DNA from 2 places in the Pseudalkalibacillus sp. Hm43 genome. Region 1 is predicted to be linked to the other one. Evidence: a T-box and tRNA genes for the amino acid it is inferred to sense, from the RefSeq annotation. Region 1 holds a T-box; the other holds one or more tRNA genes.
What was found. The T-box of region 1 lies ahead of metG (methionine--tRNA ligase). A T-box ahead of a tRNA ligase gene usually reads a tRNA of that ligase, here a tRNA-Met.

Region 1 (14,891 bases):
TGAAATTGGATTGCTGCGTCAGCGGTTTACGTTTTTTACAAAAAAATATGAGTACGAAGCATACGGGCGAGGAATTTACACGATCATTTCAGAAAGTTTCTCTAAAGAATACAGCGTGTTAGACGTAAACGAACAAGAAGTTGCCCACTTTGTAAAAACAAGCGGGATTTTCCAATCAGATGCTTACAAGCGTACGAACCGGTCAAATAATCTCTCCAATGAAGAACTCATAGCCATGGTGATGGGCATTACGATGATCATCAAATCGAATGCGGCTGCCGCTACCTAATTGTAACCTTGTTTAATTTCAGCTCCGGAAAGGTATATTACTAACGGATGTTCATAAAAGGAGCTGATGTTAACGTGACAGAGAAAGATCTCAAAGAAAAAGTGCTCAATGTATTGGAAGACAGTAAATTCGGTACACTTGCGACTGTAAAAAACGACAAGCCACACTCACGCTACATGACGTTTTATAACGAAGGCTTGACGCTGTATACACCGACCGATAAAGACACACATAAAACCGAAGAAATCGACGATAATCCGAACGTACACATCTTGCTTGGGTATAATGGAGATGGCCTTGGCGATGCGTATGTGGAGATCGAAGGGACAGCTGAAATCCGAGATGATTCGGCTATTAAAGATAAACTTTGGTCAGATAGCATGGAAAGATGGTTCGACGGACCGAACGACCCGGACTATATCGTGCTCGAGATCAAGCCGACCCTGTTCCGACTGATGAACAGCGGATCGAAAACCCCACAAGTATTAGAAGTATAGGAAGTAGGTGTTGAGCCATTCAGGTTCAGCACTTTTTTATTTTCTGTCACAAATCAGGAGTCATTTTCTGGTAAAATGAACATAACCATTCGAATGAGGTGATGATATGGATTTTTCGGCTGGCATTGCAGAAGAGAAAATTCGTGCGGCACTCCGAAAAGGGGATTTCGACAATTTACCTGGTAAAGGTAAACCGTTACCGAAAGACGATCTAGCGGGCGTACCGGATGAATTGCGCATCGGCTATAAAATCTTGAAGAATTCAGGATTTGTCCCCCCTGAAGTCCAATTGAAAAAGGAAATGGTCACACTCGAAGAACTGATTGCATGTTGTAAAGATGAAAAAGAGCGGGCAGAGTTAAACAAACGTTTGAATGAAAAGATCATCCGTTTCAACAACCTCATGGAAAAGCGGAAAATCAACCAATCATCAGCCTTCAGTCAATATCAAAACAAAATTTACAGAAAGTTGTATTAAGATGAATCTTACCGTATGGATCGGACAATTTCCTTTAAGCTTTGACATGAAAGCGAATCTGAATCATATTGTAAAACTGATGGATCAGTTGGACGAAGATGAAGTGCTCGTTTTACCAGAAGGAGCACTGTCCGGATATGATGATGATTTAGGTTTTTTAGAGAATCTAGATGTACATGAATTACAAGCGTGTATCAACCAACTTTCTGAATATGTAAAAAAGAAAAAAATCCACCTCATATTCGGAAGCTGCTTATATGAAGAGGGCAAGTGGTACAATGCTGGGATCTACTTATCCCCACAAGGAAATAGGGAAGCTTACCACAAAGTGAATCTCGCAATCCATGAAAGAGGGACGTTTACTGCTGGTGACCGATTACCTGTATTTGAAATGAAAACGAATGAGGGCATCGTTCGTTTCGGCATCCAATTATGCAGGGAAATTCGTTTTCCAGAGCAGTGGAAGTTACTGAGCATGAGAGGCGCGCAATGTATGATATATCTCACAAACGTGATTTCTGAAGATCATCTTCCAGTTTGGAAAAGTCACTTGATCAGTCGAGCTGCTGAAAATCAAAGATACATCTTCGGTTCAAACGTCGCACATCCGAAACAAGGATGTCCTACCATCGCGATCTCGCCAAAAGGCTCTGTATTAGAAGAAATCGTCTCTGAAGAAACGATCATGAAGCGTGTAAAAGTGGATTTATCAACTGTGTCCAACTGGTATATTGATCAGACTCGGACAGATCTCCTTCAAATAAAAGAAATAAATCGACTAAATGTATAATAAACTTAAGAAAATACTTATGTTTTACAATAAAAATAAAGGAATTTCGACATGAATAGGGAATACTAGTGGGTAATAGCTTGTAAATCCATTGTTAGGTGGTGACGAGAATGAGGCTTGTCAAACACTTAAATGATTTCCAACACATCAAGCGACAAGGCACGGGGTACTTTATTGTCTTGGATCATGATTCGAATAAGGTGCACTCGGTGAGGTGCAATTGGATGAAAGAAGAAAGCTTTGTACAAAAAGTCATCACGAACAAGGGAACGAACGGCAGCTATTACTGGGTCCAGTATTGGAATTCAACCCAACCGACCTTTGATGAAATTCCATGTCAGAAATGTATGTGTTAGACTATAATAACTCTATAAACCTTTTGCAAAAGTTATGACGAGGAAAGTAAGTCTCCAGGTGTTCTGACAGAGAGCTTCTGTATGCTGAAAAGAAGCGAACGACCTTTTGACCGAAAATGGCCTCTGAACTTCACTTTGAACGTGATTCTAATCATTAGTAATGTGTGACGGGAGTTGGCATCCGTTAACAATGTCAGAGTATAAGAGTGTGCAATGATTGCATCACTTCGTACTTCATGAGGCTGATCGTGTGAACGTTCAGCGAATTAAGGTGGTACCACGAGTTGATCCTCGTCCTTAGACTAAACGTCTGAGGACGAGGATTTTTTAGTTTATATAAGGAGGAATTAGAATGAGTGTATTTATTGGAGGAGCTTGGCCATATGCGAATGGTTCGCTCCATTTAGGTCATCTTGCGAGTTTGTTACCGGGTGATATTTTAGCCAGATACTACCGGTTGAAAGGGGAAGAAGTCCTTTATGTTTCTGGAAGTGACTGTAACGGTACGCCGATCGCGATAAGAGCAAAACAGGAAGGGGTTGAGCCGCAAGTCATTACCGATCGTTATCACAATGAATTCCTGAAATGCTTCAACGAACTTGGCTTTACTTATGACCATTACTTCCGCACGGATCATCCTTTTCACCATCAAGAGGTGCAGGAGATTTTTACAACCTTAGTCGAAAAAGGTCATTGCTACGTCAAAACGGTGGCTCAGAGCTATTGTGAAACAGATCAGCAATTTTTGCCTGACCGTTATGTGGAAGGCGTTTGTCCTGTGTGTGGTAGCAACGCGCGAGGCGATCAATGCGATAACTGCTCTACAATCCTTGACCCGGTGGATTTGGTTGATCCAGTCTGTAAGCTTTGCGGCAACACGCCTGTGGTAAAAGAAACGGAGCATTATTATTTTGCGTTGAAGAATTTTCAATCTGAACTTGAAAGGTACTTGTCTGAGGCTGAAAAGGAAGATCGGTGGCGGACAAATGCGTACCATCTTACACAGCGATATCTGTCAGAAGGGTTGCGGGACAGAGCGGCAACCCGAGACATTGAGCTGGGAGTACCGGTTCCGGTTGAAGGTTTTGAGGCTAAGAAAATCTATGTGTGGATTGAAGCTGTAAGTGGTTATTTAACAGCAAGTAAAAAGTGGGCAGCTGATCAAAATCGGGATTGGCAGGACTTCTGGAAGGAAGAAACAAAAGCCTACTACGTTCATGGCAAGGACAACATTCCGTTCCACTCGATCATTTGGCCAGCGATTTTGTCTGGATTGGGTGGTTTACAACTTCCAGATCATATCATATCCAGTGAATATCTAACTGTTGAAAAGAGAAAGCTCTCAACAAGTCGCAATTGGGCTGTTTGGGTGCCGGATCTTTTGGAGAATGATCACCCGGATTCCATCCGTTATTTCTTGACCATCAATGGTCCTGAACAACGGGATGCGGACTTTTCATGGCGTGAGTTCATCTACAGTCATAACAGTGAATTGCTCGGGGCTTATGGAAACTTCGTGAACCGGACTTTGAAATTCATTGAAAAGTCTTTTGAAGGTAAGATACCGGATGCGAAGCCAGAAGAGCACATTCTCTCAGAGGTAAAGAAGGTATATGCCACAGTTGGAGAACTAATTGAAAAGGGACAATTCAAAAAAGCGTTGGAGACGATATTTGAATTGGTCCGAACGAGTAATAAGTATTTTGACGAACGCCAGCCATGGATTCAATACAAAGAAGACCCTGAAAACTGTAAAGTGACGATGAATACGTGTGTACAGATCATTGCGAACCTCTCTACGTTGTTATCACCATTCTTGCCGTTCTCAACAGCAGAAATCAGGGATGTTCTGGATTTGAAGCACAACGGATGGACATATAATGAAATTAATCAAAAGCATTTGAAAAAGGTATCACCCCTGTTTGAGAGAATTGATATTAAGAGGATTGAGGAGGAGAAAAGCAAGTTAGGGAGCTGAGGTAGGTTGAAGGTTTCAAGACATTTTACCGTATGTAAAAGGAGGAGAATAAAATCGAAAAGATCATTGTGAAGTCTGGCATTTATAGCTTTATTATTTGTTTCTTCATTCTCATGGCTGCTTTTCCTTTACCACTTGGCCGAGGTTACCAAGAGCCACTCTATCAAATAACGAGATACTCCGGAATTGTTATGTTGATTGTGGTTACTTGTGTTTCGCTCTATTTCTATCAAGAGAAAATAGAAAATCGTAAAAGCGATAGCAAAAACGAAGAGAGCGCATAAAGAAAGGCGGAACCTCCATGATGAAGGTTCCGCTTTTTCATGATTAGGCCCATCTCTTCAGCTTAGGTAAAATGTCTTCCATCGTTTTACGAGCTTCGGCTTCCTTCATGCCTTCTTCCACTAGGTGAGGCACGCAAATATTGACCATTTCATTCATGGTGACATTCGAAGTAAATGCTCCATTTTCATAGCAATACACGCAGTATTCTTCATTCTTAGAGCCGTCCTGGTTTGTTCCCAACATCTTTTCTTCTTCCATTGGCATTGCACAACTCTGGCATACTGGTTGATTCATTTATAATTCCTCCTATTAATAAGATCTAAGCTCATTATAAAGAGGGTAATACGACACCATTATGTCGTAATTATATATACTTTTCTAAAATTTTTTCAGCGCGCTCTTTGATGATGGATCGGATATGCTCTGGTTCAAGCACTTCCACCTGGTTTCCAAAGTGTAGAATCATGCCATAAACCCATTCATCTTCAGGAAAATACTCCGTGACATAGATGCATCCATCTTCATGAAATTCCAGACCATCAAGTTCGAAATAATCTTCCAACTGATTTAAGGCTTGTTTTTGGAATTTAAGCCGTAGGCGTACTCTTTCCCTATCATCATGTGTAAAGTCGAACGGTGGGACTTCTCTGCTTGGATCGATCCTCTTTTCTGTAATCTGAACGTCATCCATTCTTCCGATTTTGAACAAGCGATAATCCTCTCGAAGAGTACAGAAAGCGTATAAATACCACTTATTAACTTTCAAAATGAGGGAGACCGGTTCTACCACGCGTGTGGAGGAATTGCCGTTAATATCTATATATCTAAATTGCACAACCTTCTGGGTATCAATGGCTTTTTGAATTGATCTCACTTTTTCTTGCCTTTTAGATTCTGGTCCCCAATCACTGAAATCAAGAATAAGAGATTGGCTTTCAGGGGCCGATTGGTGCATTTTAATGGAAGAGAGTTTCTCGATGATGTTCTTCAAGTTTTTGTCGTCATAGGTTTTATAGACTCCATCCAATGCCGTCATGAGAAGTTGGTGCTCGACGTCGTTGAAGTAGCTATTATGAATTTTATAGTTTTCTAATATGGAATAACCGCCATTCAGCCCTTTTTCCGAAACAACCGGGATTCCTGCAAGTTCAATTGCTTCCATATCCCTTTGAATCGTTCGAACGGAAACTTCAAAATAATCCGCCAGTTCTTTAGCCGTCATCTTTTTCCTGTTCAAGAGTTTGATGACAATGGCGAGTAAGCGTTCTGTTTTCATAAAAACCACACTCCGAATGTTCAACTACACACATTGTATCAAAAGTTACCGTTTCCATAATATTGAAAATGAGATATATTCAGATTAGCAGTGTACAAGGGGGAGACGTTTCGAAATGGAGAAGTTGTTGGTAAAAACGGGGATCTATAGTTTTATCATCTCGTTTATAGGTTTTCTCATCTTTTTTCCAAGAGAACACAGGTATGAGGAAGGACCGAATGATTATGTCACAGAGATTGTTTCTTATAGTGATTTCTTCTTCAACATTACACGATACTCAGCAATCGTCATGGTGATTGCAATCTTCATTCTAGCAGTCTCTTTGTGGTCAAGTCATTCCTCTAGTACGAATGGAAACAGTTAAAGCAGCCTAAGGCTGTTTTAATTTTGCATTTAAAGGTAAAATATTTTTTACTAAATGTAATATATTTTTGACATTTAGGTAAAAATACATTACAATAAGCTTAAGTTAAGAAATGAGGGGTGAATATGAAAAAGAAAGGCAGTCTTGAAAATCGGTTACATGTTTTTCGTGCTGAACGGAAATGGTCTCAAGGGGATCTGGCCAAGAAGGTTGGGGTAAGTAGACAAACCATTTCTTCATTGGAAGCGAACCGCTACAATCCATCACTAATCTTAGCGTTTGAACTTGCTCGTGTTCTTGACACTGACATCACAGAACTATTCACTTACCACCAAGATCAAGAAGATGAGAATGCTTAAATCTATCAGGGGGTAAATATGATTTCTATTCTTAGTACAATTACGACGATTATGTTAGCTTTCTCTGTTTTCTATGTTGGGAGCTTTGTTGCAACAGAAGGGAAAGACGAAAGAGGGCAACTCATAATGGGGAAAGCAAGTATCTATACATATATCCTTGTCACCGTTGGTTTTGTGGCAACAGTTATTGTAGAAGCGATGATTTCATTATCAGTGGAACAACTGATTCAAGTCTTGGCCATCGTATATGGACTATTGGCCACGGTTCACGCTTTCTTAATCTTTAGATTTAAAAAACAATTCTAAGGTATAAAGGTAAAATAAAAAGGCCGTTATCATGATCGAAGTTCCGGTCAGATAATCGGCCTTTATGTTTGTGCTGAAACAATTTGTCTTTCTTCGTTTTCGTTGTTCTGGTTTGAAGATCCATGAATGCATAATCACTACGATTTTTCGCTGGATTACGGCGACCTTCACGCTCGAGCTTCCGCCGCTTTTTATAAGCGTTACTTCTACCCATTTCAATCACTCCTTAATTTGTGGTTGTTATTATTATAGCTTGCTCCTGCAAAAATGTTAATTACCTAAGATAAAATGGAGTTCAGCTGGTCAATCCTTCCCCAAAATGGAAAGATCGCTGATTTCGGGAAGGATAGAGCAGTTATCCTTCCCCAAAACGGAAAGAGCGCTGATTTCGGGAAGGATAGAGCAGTTATCCTTCCCTAAAACGAAAGGAGCGTTGATTTCGGGAAGGATAGAGCAGTTAACCTTCCCCAAAACGAAAAGAGAGCTGATTTCGGGAAGGATAGAGCAGTTATCCTTCCCAAAAACAGAAGAAACGCTGTTACCACGGCAAGATAGCACTCCCGGCCCCCCAATCCAACAGAAATACCCCAAAAGAACTCCTTAAAACAGCCGCTCATTACGAACAGTATAGAATGAATTGAACGAAGTGGTTTTATTGTACCGATTTTAGGCTATTGAAATATATTGGGATAGAGGCGAAAAATCGCGTCAGTAGATGTCCTAGAAAGCATCAGGTATGATAATATAAATAAAGTATATGATTAACAGTAGATGATTTTTTAAGGAGCGTTTTTATAGATGAATATAGAGATCAGGGGAGTTAACGTCAACTACCGTGTATCAGGCGAAGGGAGAAGCATTTTACTCCTGCACGGTTGGGGCACGAGCCTGAAAAGTTTTGAGCCTGTTCACAATAACCTCGAGAAGCATTTCAAAGTGTATTCCATCGACTTTCCTGGGTTCGGAGAAAGCCAGGAGCCACCGGAAGCATGGGATGTAGAAGCGTACACGAACATGCTGCGCGAGTTCATCACTCAGTTGAACATCGAAGATCCAATCCTCGTTGGACATTCTTTTGGCGGAAGAGTGTCCATTCGTTATGCAGCGCACCATCCTGTCCATAAGATCATTCTGGTGGATGCAGCGGGTGTTAAGCCGAAGCGATCAATGAAATACTACTATAAGGTGTATACTTACAAAACACTCAAGAAAGTCCTGGACCTGCCAGGCTTGAAAAAACATAAAGAAGAAATCCTGACGAAAGTGAAAGGCAAGGTCGGTTCTGCTGACTACAAGAATGCGTCTGGTGTCATGCAACAGACGATGGTCAAGGTCGTGAACGAAGACTTGCAACGGTTCATGCCAGACATCCAGGCTCCGACACTGCTCATCTGGGGTGAAAACGATACAGCAACCCCAGTGGAAGACGCAAGGATCATGGAAAAAGCGATCCCGAATGCGGGACTTGTCGTACTGAAAGGCGTCGGACACTATTCATACTTAGAAAAATTGAACGAATTCCTCGTTATTATCGATAACTTCCTTGAAAAAGATAAGGAGTGGAAAGATGCTTAGTCTTTTATTTATGATCGGGGTCATTTTCTGGGCCCTGTACACTTGGTCAAGGTTGAGAAGAGCCATCCATATGTTGCAACAGAACTCGTATCGCAATGAGCGGTTTTTGAGATGGATGAAGGAAAACCGCAAGAAAGTCTTCAAAAAGCGTGACTTCATTCCGATCATCACTGCACTAATTGCATTCGTGAACTTTTTGGATAACGTTGCGATTCTATTGTTTATTGCCCTTTATTTGGTCTTATATCTTACTCGAGAGACCGGAAAAGAGAAGAAGAAGCTGGTCGTTACAGCCCGTGTCAAAAGGCTTATGGTCACGACAGCGATTGTCGTCGCATTGATCGCAGGCTTGAGCTTCTATTTCGAACTGATTTATAACGTAGCACTCGTCCCACTGTTGCTCACATATGTGGTGCTGACGATTGTTTCCTATTATGTAATTTTACTAGCGAACACCATCAACATGCCGATTGAGAAAAAGATCGCTCAAGGCTATTTCGATGACGCGGAACGCATCATCAACGAGTCCAAAAACACAGAAGTCATCGGGATTACTGGAAGCTACGGGAAAACGAGCGTAAAGCACATCCTGCATACGATTCTTTCTTCCCATGCCAATACGTTGATGACTCCTGAAAGCTATAATACGAAGCTAGGTGTGACGATCACGGTCCGGAACATGCTTCGTCCGTTCCACCGATTTTTCATAGCGGAGATGGGTGCGAAGCAGGAGAATGACATCCAGGAAATCTGTGACCTCGTTCACCAAAAGTACGGAATTCTGACGGCGATCGGGGAACAGCATTTAGAAACGTTCAAAACACTTGATAACATTAAGAAGACGAAATACGAGTTGATCGACAGCCTCCCGGATGATGGCGTCGGTTTCTTGAATAAAGATGATCAAAACATCATGTCTAGAGGCCCGAAAAGCAACGCGCGTATCGTCTTTTACGGAATCTATGCGGATGACCTCGATTATAAGGCGGAGAACATCCGAGTATCGAATAAAGGTACTTCCTTTGACGTTGTGAAAAAGGACGGGACCCGAATTGAAATTCAGACGAAGCTTCTTGGCGAACATAACGTCTACAACATCCTATCAGCGGTAGCAGCTGCTTCTGAACTAGGCGTGCCAGATAAGAAGATTTCTGTTGCATCGAAAAAGATCCAGCCGGTCGAGCACCGTATGGAAATCAAGAAACATTCAGCGAACATCACGATCATCGACGATGCGTTCAACTCGAACCCGGTCGGATCGAAAATGGCACTCGAAGTCCTTGGACAAATGGAAGGCTATAAAGTCCTCATTACACCAGGAATGATCGAGCTGGGTGAAGAAGAGTATAACTTGAACAAGAAGCTCGGTCAGCATGCTGCAGGTGTCTGTGATTTCGTCATCCTTGTCGGTAAAAAGCAGACGGTACCATTGCAAGATGGGTTGAAGGAAGAACAATATCCAGAGAGTCAATATTATGTGGCGCAAAATCTGGATGATGCGATTGCGAAAATGAATGAAATCGCGAAAGAAAACACGATTGTACTCATAGAAAACGACCTTCCAGATACATTTAACGAATAGGGGTTGGAATAGATGAAGGTAAAAGTTGGCGTCTTTTTTGGAGGCGTATCTGTAGAACACGAAGTATCTGTCATATCAGCCTTACAAGCAATCAATGCAATCGATCGGGACCAGTACGAACCGATTCCGATCTATATTGCTAAAAATAAAAACTGGTATACCGGTGAAGCTTTATTAGAAATCGAGAATTATAAGAACATAGATAGCCTGCTCAAGCAGTGCGAGCGGATCATCATCACGACCAACGACCAAGGCCGTCCGGTCATCCACCGTCACACAACAGGTATGTTCGGTAAAAAGCTCATCTCTGAGATCGACGTTGCTTTCCCGGTCATTCACGGAACCTATGGGGAAGATGGCATTTTACAAGGTTATTTCGAATTGCATGGCCTTCCGTATGTCGGATGTGACGTATTCTCATCCGCAGTCGGGATGGATAAGGTCATGATGAAGCAAATCCTGCGTGACTCTGGATTGCCAATCCTTGACTACCATTGGTTCTATTCCTCAAACTGGTTGAACGATCAAGATGCACTTATCGAGAAAATCGAGAGTGAACTGAATTATCCAGTCATCGTCAAACCTGCGAATCTCGGTTCCAGTGTCGGAATCAGTAAAGCGACAAACCGTGAAGAGCTAGAGGAAGCTGTTGAGCTTGCAACTGAATTCGCGAAAAAAATCGTCGTCGAGAAAATGGTGACCAACTTGAAAGAGGTCAACTGTTCCGTACTCGGTGACTATGAAGAAGCGGAAAGTTCCGTATGTGAAGAAGTGTTGAGCAGCACAGATATCCTCACTTATCAGGATAAGTACCAAAGCGGAGGAAGTTCAAAAGGCGGCGGTTCATCCAAAGGAATGGAAAGCACGAACCGTAAGATCCCTGCTGAGATGTCTGATGAAAAGACAGCAGAAGTGCAGAAGCTGGCGAAAGACACATTCCAAACCCTCGGTTGCGCAGGTGTGTCTCGAATCGACTTCTTGATTGATAAAAATACTGAGCAAGTATTCGTCAATGAGATCAATACGATTCCTGGATCGCTTTCCTTTTACCTATGGGAACCGACTGGAAAGTCGTTCAAAGAATTGACGTCTGATATGATTCAAGTTGCGTTGAAGCGTGAGCGTGAACGGGAATCTCTGACGTTCTCTGTCGATACGAACCTATTCGCGATGCATAGCGGTGGCGCTAAAGGCGGTTCGAAAAGCAAATTAGGATCCAATTCATAAATTATGAAAGGGAGGACCACTGTATGGTCACTCCCTTTTTTTAGTAGAAAAGAAGGTATAAATGTTTGGATGCGATGGTGTGGTGTCTAGCTCAGCGCCAAGACTCTTGGTTCACTTCAGTCCTACTGCGGCGGCAACAGCCTCCTCGTTGGACTTCCAATGAAAGGGAATCTTCGACTAAACACATCACTTCCTGTGATAACGTCGAAGTCAGCACATCCATGTGCTAGACAAGGGGCTTGCGCTTTTCGGCCAAAAAAGGATTTTGCCTGCTACGTATGGAAGTTTTTAAGAACGTCACTCATAAGTGATGATTTAAATCAGAGTACCATTATCTGGTTTCACGAACAGATTCCTTTGGCAAACCTCGAATACTGTACTGATTGTACATCATCTTAGTTTTTAGATTAAAAGAATGGAGGCTTTCTGATGAACCGAAACGATTACCCATTACCGCATGTCCATCCGATTGAGGATTGGAGACAGGTACCGATTCATGAGAACAAAGAAGAATTGGTGTCGATCCAAAGTATCGAACATGGCTTATTGATTGTAAATCCTAAGTATCATGAGCTAGGGATTCCAGGTGCATTGAATGATTGTTACGTCCGTCGAGAGGTGGCGATCCAACTGGTAGAAGCAGCACGTAAACTTCCAAATGGATTCAAGCTGATGGTTTGGGACGGATGGCGACCGTTTTCGGTTCAGAAACAGCTTTACGATTCTTATTTGGATAAGTTGACAAATGATTATCCAGAATGGTCAGAGGAACGTCTTCATGAAGGCGCCCGTCAATTCGTCTCTTATCCAACAGATGATGAAAAAGCGCCATCTCCTCACTTCACTGGAGGATCTGTTGACATCACGATTGTTGACAACAATGGTTCAGTTTTACCGATGGGAACGGACTTCGATGATTTTGGTGAACATGCATACACGAGATATTACGAAGAAAAGAAGAAGCAAGAAACGTTAAGTGAAGAGGAAGAAACATACCTTCAGAACCGTAGGCTTCTTCACCATATCATGACAACCTCCGGGTTTACGAATTACTCAGCAGAGTGGTGGCATTTCGATCATGGAAACCAATGGTGGGCCAAACAACGGAAAGAACCAGCTGCGAAGTACGGATTAGTAAAATTAGAAATTTGAGAAAATCTCCCCCTATATCTCCATCTATCCGAACAACGAAAAAAGTTGTAAAATATAGGATGTAGAATGAAATGTGTGTAGGGGGATTCAACCATGTTTGATGAAAATGAATACCGGAAATCGTACAAAAATATTAGTCTTTTATTCTTCATTTCCATGTGTCTGCTATTAATCATTGCCATCTTCTTAAACATCTTCATGAAAACATTCACCTGGGACTCTTTATACATATCTGTCATTAATTCTTTAATCGGAGTAATGATTCCACTCGTATTATTCAATATCCTCTATGATCATTTCACGAAGACATATCATAACCGAGAAGTATCTGACAGAATTACAGAAGCGCTCGTTTTCAAACAAGAACTGATTGGTCGATTTTCAGATGATACGAAAAAACAGTTCATCAAAAACACGACAGAGTCGTTACTTGGAAAGACCGAGGGTGACATGCTATACAGTACGATGATTGAACCCTACCTTAACAATCAGTATAGCTTCAGACGCAATTTTAAGTATTACATATCCTACACAAATCATGTTCCGCTGAGAAGTGAATGGTTTGTAATCGATGATGCCGCATATGATTGGGTGAAGCAGGAATTATCCTTTTTCAAAAATGTGAGTCAGGATCATCTGGAAGACAACGGCATATCTGTAGGTTTTTCATATAAGGAAAGGACATTGGACGGTTTGTATGATCGAAAAAATTTCTTTTTCCGTGAAAACTTGTGGGTGAATGATAATCATATTGATCTTCTCCAGGGTTTCAGCAATGAAGAAATGCATATGTTTGTGAAGGATGTGTTGAACTTCCGTTTTGAATTGGACGATGAAGAGATTGCTTATACCGTTCGAAACGATAAGGAGATTGAAGGATTTTATCTGCATTTTCATCTTCCCAAAGCCCCTCATAAAGACCAGAGAAGTGAACATAAGTTTAAAATCAAGTTCCAAATGCCACAATTGAAATCTCAGAAAAAGTTTATTGCAGTCATTTCTGAACCTACTTATTCAGTCGATATCCTCTTTTCACATTTGCAAGATCAGGTAGATGTCATTGCTATTCCTTTTTTCGATGATGCAGAAGCCATCAGTACGTTGCCTAATGATACAGTTAAGGTTGAACTTGATAAATGGGTGTTGCCTCGTGCAGGTGTGGTGTTCGTATGGGACGATGTTAAAAAAGGAGCTCCTATCAAACCAGTAGAAGCAATCCTCAAAAATTGAAAAAAAATGTTCAAAACTGCTCCAAAAGAGCAGTTTCTTTTGTACCCTTTATATGAAATAATTGGAATAGATACCAAGTTCTACGAGGGGTCTTTAGCAGCTAGAGCAAAAAAGGGGAGATTTTAATGGATAGCATTGAAGAACAAAAAAGGAAGAGGAAAAGATTTCTGCCAGCAAGGATAAACCTACTATTCTTGTTTGTTTTCTTGCTATTTACAGTGTTGATCATCCGTCTTGGATTCATCCAAATCGTCCATGGGGAGCATTTCAGATCGCAATCTGAAATGACCACGAACATTGAAGCCTCTGTCCAAACCGAGCGTGGGAAAATGTTTGACCGTAATGGACGATTGATTGTATCCAACATTCCCTCTTTTGCTTTGACGTACATTCGGATTCAAGGAACGGGGCAAGAGGAGCACATGAAATATGCTGAGAAAATCGCTCCTATGATTGAAATGCCTCTAAATAAAATTACCGAACGGGACCGGGAAGACTTTTGGATTGTAGAAACCGGCATGCTGGAAGCGTATGAGCAAAAGCTTACGCAAGAGGAAAGAGACAAAGAATACGGTGAAGATGAGGATAAAGATAAGATCCTTTATAAGCTTGTGCTTGATCGGATTACAGAGGAAGATCTAAAGGATGCAGGGGTTTATGGGGAAGAAATGGATGGAACCGACAAGACCCGCAACCTTGAAATCCTAGCCATCAAACGGGAGTTGGATAAAGCGACGAACCTCGAGGTCAGCTTCATCAAAAAAGACCTGACAGAAAAAGAAATGGCTGTCATCGGGGAGCACCTTGGTGAGCTCGAGGGACGTTTCGGAATATCTTCGACAGCCGAGCGTAGCTATCCAGCTGGAAAGGAATTCTTTTTTGGCAATATAAAAGATATCCCTTCTGAAGAGCTGGACCATTATCTACTTAGACGATATGCTCGTAACGATCGAGTCGGAACAAGTTACCTGGAGAAGCAATATGAAGGTATTCTGAGTGGTAAAGATAAGACCTATACATTTACGACGACAAAAGCAGGTCAACCCATTGGAGCACCTGTCGTATCACCTGGTTCAAGAGGACACGACCTTGTACTCTCAATTGATATGAACTTACAACAGAAAGTCGGAAAGATCCTTGAAGAAAA
Region 2 (14,891 bases), 1.8 Mb from region 1:
ATCGGACTCAGTGTTGTATTCATTTCCTTAGCGAATGGGTTCAATACGGACTTGTTCAACTATCTATTCGGGAGCATTATTGCAGTCGATACCTCCGATGTGTGGATGGTTTTGACCATCCTGATTGTGGTTACCATCGCCATCGTGATGTTTTATAAAGAACTTTTCTTACTATCTTTTGATGAAGATCAGGCGCAAGTCGCTGGGATTCGTTCAAGATTCATTCAGTTCCTGTTCATGGTGATGGTTGCACTTGTCATTGCAGCCTCCATGAGAATCGTCGGAATCTTGCTTGTCTCTTCATTGATTACATTGCCGGTCGCAGCGAGCATTCGGATTGCGAAAGGATTCAAACAAACCATATGGATTGCGATCCTTTTTGGAGAAACAGCCGTCATAACAGGGTTATTTACAGCGTATTATTTCGACTTAGCACCAGGTGGGACGATTGTCTTATTATCAGCACTGATTCTGATTATCGTCATCACTTGGAAAAAGTATCGTTATGCGTTTCAACGGTCTAAGGAGGCTTAAGGATGGAAGTTCGTGAAGCACTGGAAATATTGAAAGAGAATGGATATAAATTCACACGTAAAAGGGAAATGTTTTTAGAGTTGTTTGCCCGTGAGCGTAGATATTTGACTGCTAAAGATGTCTTGGAACATTTGAAGCCCACTTTTTCTGGTCTGAGCTTTGACACGATCTACCGTAATCTTGCGGTTTTTACCGATCTAGGAATTCTTGAAGAGACGGAGCTTGATGGTGAGAAGCGATTCCGTTTTTCATGTGCAACATCTGGACATCACCATCATATGATTTGTCTCGAATGTGGAAAAACAAGTGCCATTCAAGCATGTCCTATGAATGAAATTCAATCGGATGATTTTTTTATCACAGACCACAAGTTCGAGATTTATGGTTACTGCCAGGAATGCCATTGATTTCCACGGGATTTCATATGAAAAGAATGATGAAAAGTTGTTATGAGAGGAACGCTATCCGATAAGGAGGAGATCTCATGCCAACTGTGAAATGTAATGTAGCCAATTGTACGTATTGGGGCGAAGGAAACAACTGTCAGGCCGATGCCATCCTCGTCGAAATCGATCAACACGCAGATCAGAATGTAGACATGTCTGTTACCGGAAGTCTGGCTGAGGGAGACTTGCATAGAGATTCAGCGAAACACAGTGCTGAAACGTGCTGTCACACATTCCGCCCAAAACATTAAGAATCATATTGAGAATCCGTCCATTTCTGAATGGATGGATTTTTCTTTATTTACCATTCCTCGTCACAATGGTGATTAACAATGTTTGTCATAATGAAAGGGCGTACCGTAACGAATAATAAGAAGGCTCCTCAACTTTTTAGGAAAGAGAGGGATTGCTGATGGAAAATCGATACGATCGTGAAGAACGAAAAGATCGAGAGTACGAAGCAGACTTTATGGAAGAAACAGCCGCTGAGGTTCTCCCTCTTCCAGAACAAGAACGCGTGCACGAAAAAGGCGTCAATCGTGAGGATGACTTTGATGAGGATACGGATGATATAAACGAAGGTAGAGGCGTAGGTTACTTCGCCCTTGCTTTATCCGTCTTATCTTTATTCTTCCTTCCGATCTTGTTGGGTGCCGCTGGGATCATCGTCGGGTTTTTTGCAAGAAGACGAGGAGCACGTACATTGGCGAACTGGGCAATCGGATTGGGGATCGCATCCATTGTTGTCAGTCTGATCTTTGTACCATTTTTCTAAACGAAGCGAAGGTGGATATCCACCTTCGTTTTTTATTTCTAATACGATGGAATTGGACTAATAACAAAAAAGCTGACCGTTCAACGGTCAGCTTCATTCATATTCTATTTCACTTTTTCAGCTTCGGCTTCTTCAGCTGCTTTTTTTGCGTGATATTCTTCTGCAAGCTTGTCGACTTCTTTCTTCAATTCATCGACCATGATATCCTCAGGGATTTTTCGGATGATTTCTCCGTGTCGGAAGAGGAGACCTTCACCACGAGCTCCTGCAATTCCGATATCCGCTTCACGCGCTTCACCTGGTCCGTTTACGGCACATCCAAGTACAGCGACTTTAAGTGGTGCTTTGATCTTCGAGATATATTCTTCAACTTCATTCGCAATGGAAATCAAGTCGATTTCAATACGTCCGCATGTCGGACAAGAAATCAATGTTGCAGCATTGGAAGCGAGCCCGAACGTTTTCAACAGTTCACGTGCGACCTTCACTTCTTCTACAGGGTCTGCACTCAATGAAATACGGACTGTATTACCGATTCCTTTGTTCAAGATGATCCCAAGTCCAGCAGCACTTTTTACAGTACCGGCAAACAAGGTTCCAGACTCAGTGATCCCTAAGTGAAGCGGATAGTCGAACGCTTTAGCCGCTTTCTCATATGCCTCTACAGCGAGATTCACGTCTGATGCCTTCATTGATACGATGATATCGTGGAAATCGAGGTCTTCCAGGATCTTAATGTGGTTCAGAGCACTTTCGACCATCCCATCAGCTGTGGGGTATCCGTATTTTTCTAGGATTTTACGTTCCAAAGAACCAGCATTGACTCCGATACGGATCGGAATGCCTTTTTCCTTAGCCGCTTTCACAACAGCCTCGACTTTTTCTTTACGTCCGATGTTTCCTGGATTGATCCGGATTTTATCGGCTCCACCTTCAATCGCTTTCAGTGCGAGTTTATAATCGAAATGGATATCAACGACAAGAGGAATGTTGATTCGCTTTTTGATTTCAGCAATCGCCTCAGCATCTTCCATATGCGGACATGCTACGCGGACGACTTGACAGCCCGCTTCTTCCAAGCGAAGGATTTCAGCTACAGTTGCTTCTACATCATGCGTTTTCGTTGTAGTCATACTTTGTACGACGACTTCATTGTTTCCGCCAATTGTTAGGTTACCAACTTTTACGGGTCTTGTTTTCGTACGGTGAGTAATTTCACTCATGTATTAATCGCTCCTTTAAGGACGTATGCTTCGTAACTTATAACGACTTCATTTTAGCAATGATTTGAAGGTTTTGGCAAGGAATTGTGTTTATTGATAAAAAGGGAAGCGATACGCTCGGTCTGCTTTAATATCATGTGCGGATATGCCATCGTTTAGTTCTTCGAAATCCTTCACCGCTTTTTCGATGGAAACCGGAAAGGATCCATTATGAAGTTTTTCCAGGATCGTCAGCATCGTCTCACCAGGTTGGACCTGAATTTCTTTAAAGGATTGATGTTCTTGTTTTATTGGTTGCTCAGAGGAAGCGGCTTGTACGGGAACCGGTTCTGCCTTGGCTGATGGAAGTGTTCCGATCTTCAGGTCAAAATAAACACTATAAAGTAAGAGAAAGACGAGGACAGCTAGACTGAGTTTTTTCATATACCACACCTCCGCATAGTTCGACTTAATACATGTATATGCTTGTCCCACACCGATATTCCGAAAAGAAGAAGAAAATGTTGGTTTATTTGTAGACAACTTGTAAAATAAAGGGAGACCTACAGAAAAATAAAGTCTTTACGTATGCTTTAAGGAATTCTTTTCTAAAGGAGAATGGAGACATGAAAATGAAAAAGTGGTTAGCGATTACACTCCTGGCAATCTTCATGATTCCTGGAATCGCACTTGCAGATGCGGCACCAGGGGATGTCATTGTAACCCTGGGGGAAGATCTTACTGAAGAACAGAAACAAGGTATCCTGAAAGAAATGGATGTCCCATCAGATGTGGATACGATATCCGTCACAAATGAAGAGGAGCATCAATACTTAGGAGAATATATATCCAAAGCACAAATCGGTACAAGAGCAATTTCTTCGACCAAAATTACAATCGGTGAAAAAGATTCTGGCTTGAACGTAGAGACGAATAACATCAACTGGGTCACAGAGGAAATGTTTGCGAACGCTCTGACGACTGCAGGGGTTACGGATGCTGACATTTATGTGACAGCACCATTCGAAGTGTCAGGTACAGCAGGATTGACAGGAATTTTGAAAGCTTATGAAGTGAAAACGGATATTAAAATTCCTGAAGAACAAAAACAAGTTGCAAACGAAGAAATGGTCAAAACCGTCAAACTGGGAGATCGTGTAGGTGCAGACAAAGCGACAGAACTCATGACTAAGATCAAGAAAGAACTCGCAGAGAACCCAGTGGAAACGGAAGAGGATTTAAGAGCACTCATTCAAAGAGTAGCGGAAGAAGTCGGCATTACATTGACCGATGAAGAGCTGAACGGACTTGTATCCTTGTTCAATCGGATGAAGGAAATGAACATCGACTGGGACCAGGTCAAAAGCAACCTTGAAAATGTAAGAAACAACTTAAGTGAGTTTCTGAATAAAGAAGAGACACAAGGAATCATTCGCAATATTCTCGATTTCTTCATCGCATTGATTGAAGCACTTAAGAATTTGTTTAAATAACAAAAACCCAGACCCGATCGGGTCTGGGTTTTTGTTTTGATGACTATTTTAGATTTCTTCTGTTTCTTGTTTCTTAGGAAGCGGTACGAATTTGATGACTTGAGACAGGATGAAGATTGCCACTCCCCAGTAGAGAAGAAATTGGAGCGGAATCGTGATGCGTAACAGATCCATTAATGCAAAGAATATGGTCGGTAATGTGACAGAATAAGCTGACAGAATCCATAACTGACGATACGGCAAGTTCCGTTTCATGATGTTTTTGATGATCAAACCAATCAGAGCGAGTACAGTAACCCCGATGAATTTAAGTGCAGTCATGAATAGATAAGCGGCCACAATTGCTACCGTGATAATCAATGGAAGCAAGTTTTGAGCTGAATCGATGAATCCATCGATATCGTTCTTATTGAAGCTAACGTCCTGCATCGTTCCATAATTGAATGTATCAGCACTCCCAGCACTGATGATCACCATTTGATTGTCCAAGATTGCAATTGCGTTATCATACTGATCCAGATCATCTCTCGTTATTGTACCTGTCGTATCAAATATAAACGTCTGATTGCCATCTTTCCGGACGACGGGCTCATCCATGTCAGAAGTCAATTGACCATCCTGGAATTGAAAGTCCGGGATATCTTCTTGGAGTGCTGTCGCGAACTCGTTTGTTGCCTTTGAAATGGATAGCCCCATGTTCAGTCCGATAAAGATCATGGATATCAACATTAAAATAAAAACATATCCGATTGACTTCCCGATTTTTTGGAACCGGAATGTAGCTATCGTTTTAGGTGAATATAAGCTTACAAAAAATTGCTTGAATACGTTCATGGTTATCCCCCTTCAGTTTCTAGACTCATTTTATCTTTCCTATACGAAATGAACAAGGTAAAAGTTCCCCAAATCAAATCTAACATACAAATTTACAAAAAAATTAAAAAATCTTAAAAGTGTTTACAAACCAAGTCAAGTTGGTGATAATGAATGAGGCAAATTATGTCGAAATTTTTATGTAGGGGATGAATGAATTGGATTTAGACATTCAAAAGATGATATTCGAATTCATTGGTGGACTTGGTATCTTCCTATTTGGAATCAAATACATGGGAGATGGTCTACAGAATTCGGCAGGAGATCGGTTAAGAGATATACTTGATCGTTTCACGTCCAACCCATTCATGGGAGTACTTGCAGGAATTATTGTCACGATCTTGATTCAGTCAAGCTCAGGTACGACCGTGCTGACAGTCGGTCTAGTAAATGCAGGTTTCATGACCTTAAGACAAGCAATTGGTGTTATCATGGGTGCGAATATCGGTACCACGGTGACCGCATTCATCATTGGGATTGAGATCAAGGAATACGCCTTGCCAATTCTTGCAGTCGGAGCCTTGTTGCTCTTCTTCTTCAATTCGAAGAAAGTGAAGTACATCGGTCAAGTATTCTTTGGTTTTGGTGCACTCTTCTACGGTCTAGACTTGATGGGCTCTGGAATGAAACCATTACGTTCTCTTGAAGCATTCCAACAACTGACGGTTGATATGTCCAATAACCCATTATTAGGTGTCGTCATCGGTACCTTGTTTACGGTTATCGTACAGAGTTCCAGTGCAACAATAGGGATTCTCCAGGAACTATATTCTCAGGGTGCTGTCCAATTGGACGCTGCCTTACCAGTTCTATTTGGGGATAACATTGGTACAACCATCACTGCTGTCCTGGCAGCAATCGGTGCAAGTGTTGCAGCAAGAAGAGCAGCCTTGACGCATGTAATTTTCAACTTGCTTGGAACTGCAGTCTTCTTGATTCTACTACTACCATTTACAGCGTATGTGGAATATCTAGCAACAACGTTCGACTTGAATGAGAAGATGCAGATTGCATTTGCTCATGGATCATTCAACTTTGCAAATACAGCCATTCAATTCCCATTCATCGCTTTCCTGGCATACCTAGTAACTAAACTTGTGCCTGGAGATGATGTTGAAATTGAATATAAAGCAAAACATCTAGATCCTATTTTCCTTGAAAAGTCTCCTGCAGTAGCGCTTGGACAAGCTAAGCTCGAAGTGCTTCGAATGGCAGATTATGCGAAAAAAGGATTACATGAAACCTTTACGTTTTTAGATACGAAAAATAAGAAAAACGCAGATAAAGCTGCTCAATATGAAGAAGCGATCAATAACCTTGATCAAAGGATTACAGAGTATCTTGTCCAATTGTCTTCTTATACGTTATCGACACATGACTCAGAACAGCATTCCATCTTGATGGACTCTGTACGTGATATCGAACGTATCGGAGACCATATGGAAAATATCGTCGAACTCGTTGAATATCAGATGACGCACAAAGTGGATCTCACAGATACAGCGATCCGTGATTTGAATGAAATGTTCGAACTAACGATGTCAACGATTGATGAAGCGTTCCATGCAATGGATGAGAACGATAAAGAGAAAGCTCGTAAAGTTGTTGATATGGAAAATGCCATTGATAAAATGGAGAGAACACTTCGTAAACAACATATCCTTCGTTTGAATGAAGGGAAGTGCAGCGGAGCATCCGGTATCGTATTCGTAGATATCATCAGTAACCTCGAGCGTATCGGGGACCATGCGGTGAATATTGCGGAATACGTTTTAGGAGAAGAGGAGTAAAATGACCATTATTGCCTGGGTACTCATAACTGTATTATTTGTACTAGCGTTTGTGGGATTGATCTATCCGATCATTCCCTCATCCGTCTTTTTGATTGCAGGTTACCTGATCTATGGTTGGATGTTCAGTTTTGAACCCCTGACCTGGGTGTTCTGGGTGATACAGGGTATACTTGTCATCCTCTTATATGTAACCGATTATGCGAGTAATTTTTACGGTGTCAAAAAAAGAGGCGGGAGCAAGCATGCCATTTGGGGTAGTACAATCGGTCTTCTGGTTGGACCTTTCATCATACCTGTAATTGGGATCTTGATTGGACCGTTTGTAGGGGCTATTGTAGGCGAACTCCTTCATCAGAAAGGTGATTTCAAACAGGCAGTCAGAGTCGGAATTGGATCGTTACTAGGCTTTATCGGTGGTACAACCGTCAAGTTGATTATCCAAGCAGGTATGGTTATTTATTTCTTAGTGAAAGTCTTATAAGTGTTATTGCAAGCAGGGACAGAACATGGTATATTATTTCTTGTCCCTGTTTTTCTTTTTGATTGGAAGAAAAAACGGCATTGACTTTTTACGGTGAAGATGTTATTCTAAATCTTGTCGTTAAAAAGATATTATTCCACAGTAGCTCAGTGGTAGAGCTATCGGCTGTTAACCGATCGGTCGCAGGTTCGAGTCCTGCCTGTGGAGCCATGGCGGTGTAGCTCAGCTGGCTAGAGCGTACGGTTCATACCCGTGAGGTCGGGGGTTCGATCCCCTCCGCCGCTACCATTTTTAACTGATTCATGGCGATTGTGGCGAAGTGGTTAACGCACCGGATTGTGGTTCCGGCATTCGTGGGTTCGATTCCCATCAGTCGCCCCATAAAGACCATTTAAGCAAAGCATACATACTATGCGGACCCTTAGCTCAGTTGGTCAGAGCAGTCGGCTCATAACCGATTGGTCGTAGGTTCGAGTCCTACAGGGTCCACCACTTAACTCTAGTTAAGTTGATATCATACGGAGGTATACCCAAGTCTGGCTGAAGGGAGCGGTCTTGAAAACCGCCAGGGGTGTAACAGCCCGCGGGGGTTCGAATCCCTCTACCTCCTCCATTTTATCTTCAAACAACATAGGACAGGTTTTCGTCCATATACTATTATCGTCGCGGGGTGGAGCACGTAGGAATAAGCTACGGAGCATAAGCTTCAGCGAACCGTTCGAAAGGCAGCTTGAATATTCAAACTGAGAACGGGTTGGAGGACATTCAGTTTCTCATCAACATCATTGGACAATCATCGTCCATAAACTAATATCGTCGCGGGGTGGAGCAGTCTGGTAGCTCGTCGGGCTCATAACCCGAAGGTCATAGGTTCAAATCCTATCCCCGCAACCAAAATAATTCATTGAACAACGTCGAATCGACATTCTTTCAATGAATATCTGGAGTACCCGCAAGGGTGCAACCAATTTAAGTTCAATGCACAACGTCGTTTCGACTTCCTGCTCATTGAACATATGAAGTACCCGAAGGGTTCAACCAAATTACATACGGCTCGATAGCTCAGTCGGTAGAGCAGAGGACTGAAAATCCTCGTGTCGGCGGTTCGATTCCGTCTCGAGCCACCATTCTTGAAAACTTCACTATATAGGAAGTTTTTTTATTTTGCTCAAAAGACATAAATAGAGCCTATTCATCCCTATCAAGAGAAAAAAGAGCTGTGATGGTAACGAATAGAGCCTATTCATCCCTATCAAGAGAAAAAAGGGCCGTGATGGTAACGAATAGAGCCTATTCAACCCTATCAGAAGAAAAAAGAGCTGTGATGGTAACGAATAGAGCTTATTCATCCCTATCAAGAGAAAAAATGGCCGTGATGGTAATGAATAGAGCTTATTCATCCCTATGAACTGAAAAAATCCCGATCTTGGTAATGAATAGAGGATGTTCATCACTTGATCAATACCCAAGCAGTGTTTAAAAATTGAATCCACTGGGTAAATTTGATATTGTTAGAAATGTAGGCACTTAACCCGTGCTTTGTAACTACATATTCTTAAAGGAGGAGATTCAATTGGCAAAACACGAACTACCAGCACTACCATATGAGTTCAACGCTCTTGAACCTCACATCGACGAAGAAACTATGAAAATCCACCATGGTAAACACCATAACGCATACGTAACAAAGCTGAATGGTGCACTTGAAGGACATGCGGATCTACAAGATAAAAGCATCGAAGCTCTTATGAGCAACTTGGATGCAGTACCTGAAAACATCCGTACAGCTGTCCGTAACAATGGTGGTGGACATGCCAACCACACATTGTTCTGGCAAGTACTCAGCCCGAACGGTGGCGGAGCTCCTACTGGTGAACTAGCTGACGCAATCAACTCCAAGTTCGGAAGCTATGACAAATTCCAAGAAGAATTTGCAAATGCAGCTGCTGGACGTTTCGGATCTGGCTGGGCTTGGTTAGTCGTAAACAACGGCGAACTAGAAGTAATGAGTACTCCAAACCAAGATACTCCATTGATGGAAGGTAAGACACCAATTCTTGGACTTGATGTTTGGGAGCACGCTTACTACTTGAACTATCAAAACCGTCGTCCTGACTACATTTCAGCATTCTGGAATGTTGTAAACTGGGACGAAGTTACAAAACGCTACAACGAAGCGAAGTAATTCTATACACACTGAAGAAGGACCAGTTGATCTGGTCCTTCTTTTTTATTTCATTTTTATTGTAAAAATCAGGCTTGTATGCATATGGATAAACATGGAAAAAGAGGTCGGACCATGACTTGTACCCAACACCTCCTTTTATATAGGACATACAACTAATAAGAGTGACAATAAAAGGAGGAACTAGGTTGGCTTTTCCAAATGATGATCAATATACCCCAATACCGTTAGGAGCAGGGTTATATTTTGACGTGACAGGCGATGAGAACCCGACTTCTGTAGACCTTGTCGGAAATCAGGCAAACCCTTCGTTTGCTATGGCTTACGATGGTACGAACGTATATTTTAGGCTTCGATTAAGAGAAGATCCCCGGAATCGGCAATTGACAGGATTTCGCAATTTTTCTTGGGGAGTTCTCTTTAATACAGGAGGTCAGCCGGGAACGTATCAATGGCTATTAGCAGTCAATGGGTTGGATGGTGAATTGAATCTTATACAAAATACTGTAGAAAGGGTTAATTCATGGAATGATCCTGCTGAAGGAACCAATGGCAGAGGGGCACCCAATTATTCACAACCCATTATCAATTTTGACATTGCCAGAGTAACACCTGCTCCAACTAGGTTTGGGAATGATGATAATGTCTTCTTGGATTTTTTTATCCCTGCGAACATTCTTTTCGATTTTCTGAACATAACCGAAAATACGCCTCTACAACTCATTTCTTTTACCTCGACAAATGCAAACAACTACAACAAAGATTCATTGAGAGTCAGTGAAGGATTTCAATTTATAGATGCTTTTTCAGATCCAATATCCCCAATCGACGCAGACATAAAAGCACGATTAGACCTTGAGAAAATCATCCTCAGTGGACCGACTACTGTAAGCGCAGGAAATGAAGCAAGTTATAGTGCACGATTAATTGTTGAGAATATCGGGAGAAGTGAAGCGACGACAGTAAGTTTAAGAGATGTTATCCAATTCGATTTACTGAACACCTTTATCATTACGAGTGTATCAACAGGGAATGCAACGTTTAATAACACAACGAAAACGCTGAGTTGGGAAATCGGAAGTATACCTCCTGGATCCAATGCAGTTTTGGATTTTGAATTGAGTGGTTTTTTCAATAATCCTGGAACCAGGACATTAGAGACCGCAACGGTCCAAGGGACGGATAGTAAAACTGGAAAAAGGTTAACACCACAAACGGAGACGACAACCATAACGGTCATAGAAGATGGCGGAGTGGTAGGTGTTGTTAAGGATCATACCACAGGCTTTCCGCTCACAGGAGTAACGGTAGAACTGAAGGATGGGGCTACCACCATAGCAACAACCACGACGAACGCCAATGGTGAATACAGCCTGACTGGAATATCACCCGGCAACTATACGATTGAATACTCGAAAGTGGATTATATAACAAACATTCAGAATGTGACCATCAATGCGGGTGAAATTACGAGAAAAGATGTATTCTTGACTGAACTTCCAGGTAGCATTAGTGGAACTGTCACAAATTCTGGTGGAGGTGCCATAAATAACGCCACCGTTAGATTGTTGGATACGGCTGGTAACGTAGTTGCTACTACCACGACGAATGCCGCAGGTAACTATTCTTTTCCTTCCGTAACACCTGGGCAATATACACTTAGCGTTACGGCTACAAATTTTCAATCTGCCACCCAAGGTGTTACCGTAACCGCTAACGATGCGTCTACGGTCAACTTTGTTTTGCAACCGAATCCCGGTACAGTTCAAGGACAGGTCACCGATCAAAACGGAAATCCGATTTCTTCTGCACTAGTTGAGGTAGTGAATTTAGCTGGACTGGTCATTGATACGACAACAACCAATGCTTCAGGAGACTACATCATTGATGATCTAGCACCTGGAGATTACAAATTAAGGGTAAGTAAGGCAGCTTTCACCACTGAGGTTCTTGGATTCAACTTATCCGCAGGTGAGACGGAAGTATTGAATGTTTCATTGAGGCCGAATCCAGGTACATTGACCGGTACAGTAACAGATGCAGCTTCAGGTAATCCGATTCAGAATGCGACTGTTCAAGTAACGAACGGGCTGGGTGTGACCGTAGCCACCACTATGACGGATGCGAGCGGAGATTATACAGTCCCAAGGCTCGCTCCAGGTTCCTATACTGTTACTTTCATTGCTGAGGGATATGGCTCCCAATCAATAGGTGCAAAAATTCGATCAGCTGAAACGACGACATTAAATGTTGAATTAGTGAAGCTGGTCGGAGCGATTTCGGGGACTGTTACGGATAACTCAGGGAACACTCTGTCTGGAGCAACAGTTGAAATCTTCCTGAACAATATTCTGGTGGCTTCAACGACTACGGACAGCAACGGAACATATGTCATCAACAATTTGATTCCGGGTGCGTATACAGTAAGCGTATCCAAAGAAAACTTCGGAACTGAAACAGTAGGTGCCTCTGTTGTTGAAAATCAGACATCCATCGCGAATGTTTCTTTAACACCTGACCCAGGTACATTGACCGGGACAGTTCTTACAACAACTGGTGATCCGATAGAAGGTGCCGTCCTTACAGTTAAGGATTCCCGTACAGGTGCGAATATCACTCAAGTATTAACGAACAATCAAGGGATCTATACGGCCACGGGTCTTGCACCAGGAACTTATATTATCACTGCACAAGCGGAAGACTTCCAAAGTCAACAAAAAGGCGCAACGATTTTATCTAATCAAACGACAACAGCGAATTTCACACTTGAAGCGAATCCTGCTAGTGTAACCGGTACAATTATCAATGCATCGACCGGACTTCCCATTACTGGAGTAGTAATTGAAGTAAAAGTAGTCGATTTTAATGGGAATGTGGTGACTACCACTTTTACGGATTTGAACGGACAGTACGAAGTGAATAACCTGATGCCTGCAACTTATGGGATACAGGCAAGTGCACCTGATTTTCAAACCAACTCAGCCACAGTCACGCTACAGCCGGGGGAAACGTCAGTTACAAACGTGACATTAACGCCTGAGCCTGGCAGTATCATAGGAACGATTACGGATACATCTGGTAATCCACTTTCCAATGTCCTGATTCGTATAGTCGATGACACAGGCTTTCTAGTTGGCACTGTATTAACGGACAGCAACGGTGATTATGTTTTCGATGGTCTTGCGCCTGGAAACTACACCGTTACCGCCATTGCAGAAGGTTTCCAATCATCGTCAACGGGGGCGATTGTCCAATCGAATGAAACGACAGTCGTTAACCAGAGCTTAGTCAGTAATCCTGGATCTATATCTGGAAGTGTCACTCCTGTTGAAGATGGAACAATCATTACATTATCGACATCAGAAGGCATCCCGATCAGCTCTACAATTGCGAATTCAAACGGGGATTTTCAATTTAACAATCTACAACCAGGTCAATATATCGTTACGGCTACCGCTCCGAACTATCAAACATCTTCAACAGGTGCTACAGTCATATCTGACCAAGTGACCTCGGTTTCATTGACCATTCAACCTAATCCAGCTGAAGTAGGCGGGACGATAACGGATACATCTGGTAATCCAGTCACAAATGCGACCATTCAGATTCTTGATGATAATGGTACGGTCTTGCAAAGCGGCGGAACTGATCAAAATGGACAGTATGCAATTGGAAATCTTCCACCAGGATCATTCACCATTGTTGTAAACGCACAAGATTATTCTTCTGCAACAGATGGAGTCACATTAGAAGCTGGACAAATCGTAACAGATGCGAACTTTGTATTAGTACCTGATCCTGGAACTATTGTCGGACAAATAACGGATACGAATGGTGATGTGATTCCAGGGGCAACCATTATCATCCGAAACGCAGAGAATATTCCGATACGCACAACCACTACCAATGAGTTTGGTGAATTTCTAGTCGAAGGGATTGCTCCTGGTTCGTATACAGTGGTGGCGACGGCTCCGGATTTTTCTACAAACTTTGTAGGGGTCATTGTGGAGAGTAATGAAAGTACGGTTGCGAATATTATTCTTACAAGTGTGGTTGGAAACATCGCAGGTACTGTTGTTGATGAAAACGGTGACCCGATTACAGGGGATAACATTGGAGTTAAGTTGTTTAATGAAAGCGGCACCTTATTACAAACTTTAGTCGCTGATTCAGATGGGACCTTCTCGATACTGGGTCTCCAACCAGGGCAGTATCTTGTGAATGCAACTGCACCGAATTATACGGCCAATACAGTCAGTGCAACCGTAATTGCGAATACGACAGAAAATCTTAATATTCCTCTTGCTTTGTTACCAGGAACCATAACAGGTCGGGTTTTCAATACGGCAACATCCGATGGAATCAGTGGAGTAGTCCTCACATTAACGACTCCTGAAGGGTTACCTATTACCTCTACAATCAGTGGAACAAACGGAGAATATACTGCAGCTAATATCCCACCGGGTACAGTTGTCATTAGCGCTGTAGTGGAAGACTTCGGTGCTGAATCCGTAACGGCAGTGGTGAATCCTAATGAGACCAGAACCGTCAATATCGGTCTCACAGAGAGTCTTGGTTTTCTCACCGGTTACGTTATAGATATTGTTACTGGAAACCCGATTGCAGGTGCTGTTGTATTAATTGATGAAAATGGTCAACAAGTGGCAAGTGTAACTTCAGATGATTCAGGACAGTTTTTATCACAAGGTTTAAGCCCGGGAAGCTATACAGCTGTTGCTGCAGCAGATGGTTTTACTTCTAGTACAGCTAGTTTTACAATTCTACCGAATGAAACGACAACGCTGAGTTTTGCATTATCACCTGAACCTGGCAGCATCGAAGGACGTATTACGAACTTCAATAATGGTGTGCCGATCGTTGGAGCTACAATCGCTATTCGAGCACAATCACCTAGCGGACCGATTATTGCTACGACCTTAACGGATGAGAATGGTGAATACACCGTTTCTACTCTCTCTCCTAGTACGTATACTGTTGTGGCGTCCGCTGAAGGATTTGGTGCTGCAGAAGCGACAACGATTGTTGAATCGAATCAAACTGAAACAGTCAATATCAAATTGGTTCCAAACCCGGGGACGATTCAAGGAA

Region 2: it encodes a tRNA-Met, which carries the amino acid that the T-box ahead of metG (methionine--tRNA ligase) is inferred to sense. The anticodon was not compared.

Annotation. Positions count from the first base shown of each region.
Region 1 covers NZ_CM135129.1:1,955,679-1,970,569, reverse strand. The annotation lists gene ACXQIQ_RS10495 (LURP-one-related/scramblase family protein) at 1-289, shown strand, start outside; gene ACXQIQ_RS10490 (pyridoxamine 5'-phosphate oxidase family protein) at 337-786, shown strand; gene ACXQIQ_RS10485 (DnaJ family domain-containing protein) at 893-1,264, shown strand; gene ACXQIQ_RS10480 (carbon-nitrogen hydrolase family protein) at 1,266-2,054, shown strand; gene ACXQIQ_RS10475 (hypothetical protein) at 2,165-2,410, shown strand; T-box leader at 2,436-2,712, shown strand; gene metG (methionine--tRNA ligase) at 2,763-4,388, shown strand; gene ACXQIQ_RS10465 (zinc ribbon domain-containing protein) at 4,716-4,967, opposite strand; gene ACXQIQ_RS10460 (helix-turn-helix transcriptional regulator) at 5,038-5,949, opposite strand; gene ACXQIQ_RS10455 (hypothetical protein) at 6,065-6,313, shown strand; gene ACXQIQ_RS10450 (helix-turn-helix transcriptional regulator) at 6,439-6,672, shown strand; gene ACXQIQ_RS10445 (hypothetical protein) at 6,691-6,978, shown strand; gene ACXQIQ_RS10440 (hypothetical protein) at 6,962-7,192, opposite strand; gene ACXQIQ_RS10435 (alpha/beta fold hydrolase) at 7,777-8,553, shown strand; gene ACXQIQ_RS10430 (Mur ligase family protein) at 8,546-10,135, shown strand; gene ACXQIQ_RS10425 (D-alanine--D-alanine ligase family protein) at 10,148-11,362, shown strand; gene ACXQIQ_RS10420 (M15 family metallopeptidase) at 11,792-12,514, shown strand; gene ACXQIQ_RS10415 (hypothetical protein) at 12,608-13,744, shown strand; gene ACXQIQ_RS10410 (peptidoglycan D,D-transpeptidase FtsI family protein) at 13,870-14,891, shown strand, end outside.
Region 2 covers NZ_CM135129.1:36,315-51,205, forward strand. The annotation lists gene ACXQIQ_RS00185 (metal ABC transporter permease) at 1-534, shown strand, start outside; gene ACXQIQ_RS00190 (Fur family transcriptional regulator) at 537-941, shown strand; gene ACXQIQ_RS00195 (DUF1540 domain-containing protein) at 1,019-1,231, shown strand; gene ACXQIQ_RS00200 (DUF4190 domain-containing protein) at 1,393-1,755, shown strand; gene ispG (flavodoxin-dependent (E)-4-hydroxy-3-methylbut-2-enyl-diphosphate synthase) at 1,860-2,978, opposite strand; gene ACXQIQ_RS00210 (hypothetical protein) at 3,069-3,401, opposite strand; gene ACXQIQ_RS00215 (DUF1002 domain-containing protein) at 3,590-4,450, shown strand; gene ACXQIQ_RS00220 (DUF1189 domain-containing protein) at 4,499-5,284, opposite strand; gene ACXQIQ_RS00225 (Na/Pi cotransporter family protein) at 5,473-7,113, shown strand; gene ACXQIQ_RS00230 (DUF456 domain-containing protein) at 7,115-7,597, shown strand; tRNA gene ACXQIQ_RS00235 (tRNA-Asn) at 7,733-7,807, shown strand; tRNA gene ACXQIQ_RS00240 (tRNA-Met) at 7,809-7,885, shown strand; tRNA gene ACXQIQ_RS00245 (tRNA-His) at 7,903-7,978, shown strand; tRNA gene ACXQIQ_RS00250 (tRNA-Ile) at 8,013-8,089, shown strand; tRNA gene ACXQIQ_RS00255 (tRNA-Ser) at 8,118-8,210, shown strand; tRNA gene ACXQIQ_RS00260 (tRNA-Met) at 8,415-8,491, shown strand; tRNA gene ACXQIQ_RS00265 (tRNA-Phe) at 8,649-8,724, shown strand; gene ACXQIQ_RS00270 (superoxide dismutase) at 9,171-9,782, shown strand; gene ACXQIQ_RS00275 (carboxypeptidase regulatory-like domain-containing protein) at 9,971-14,891, shown strand, end outside.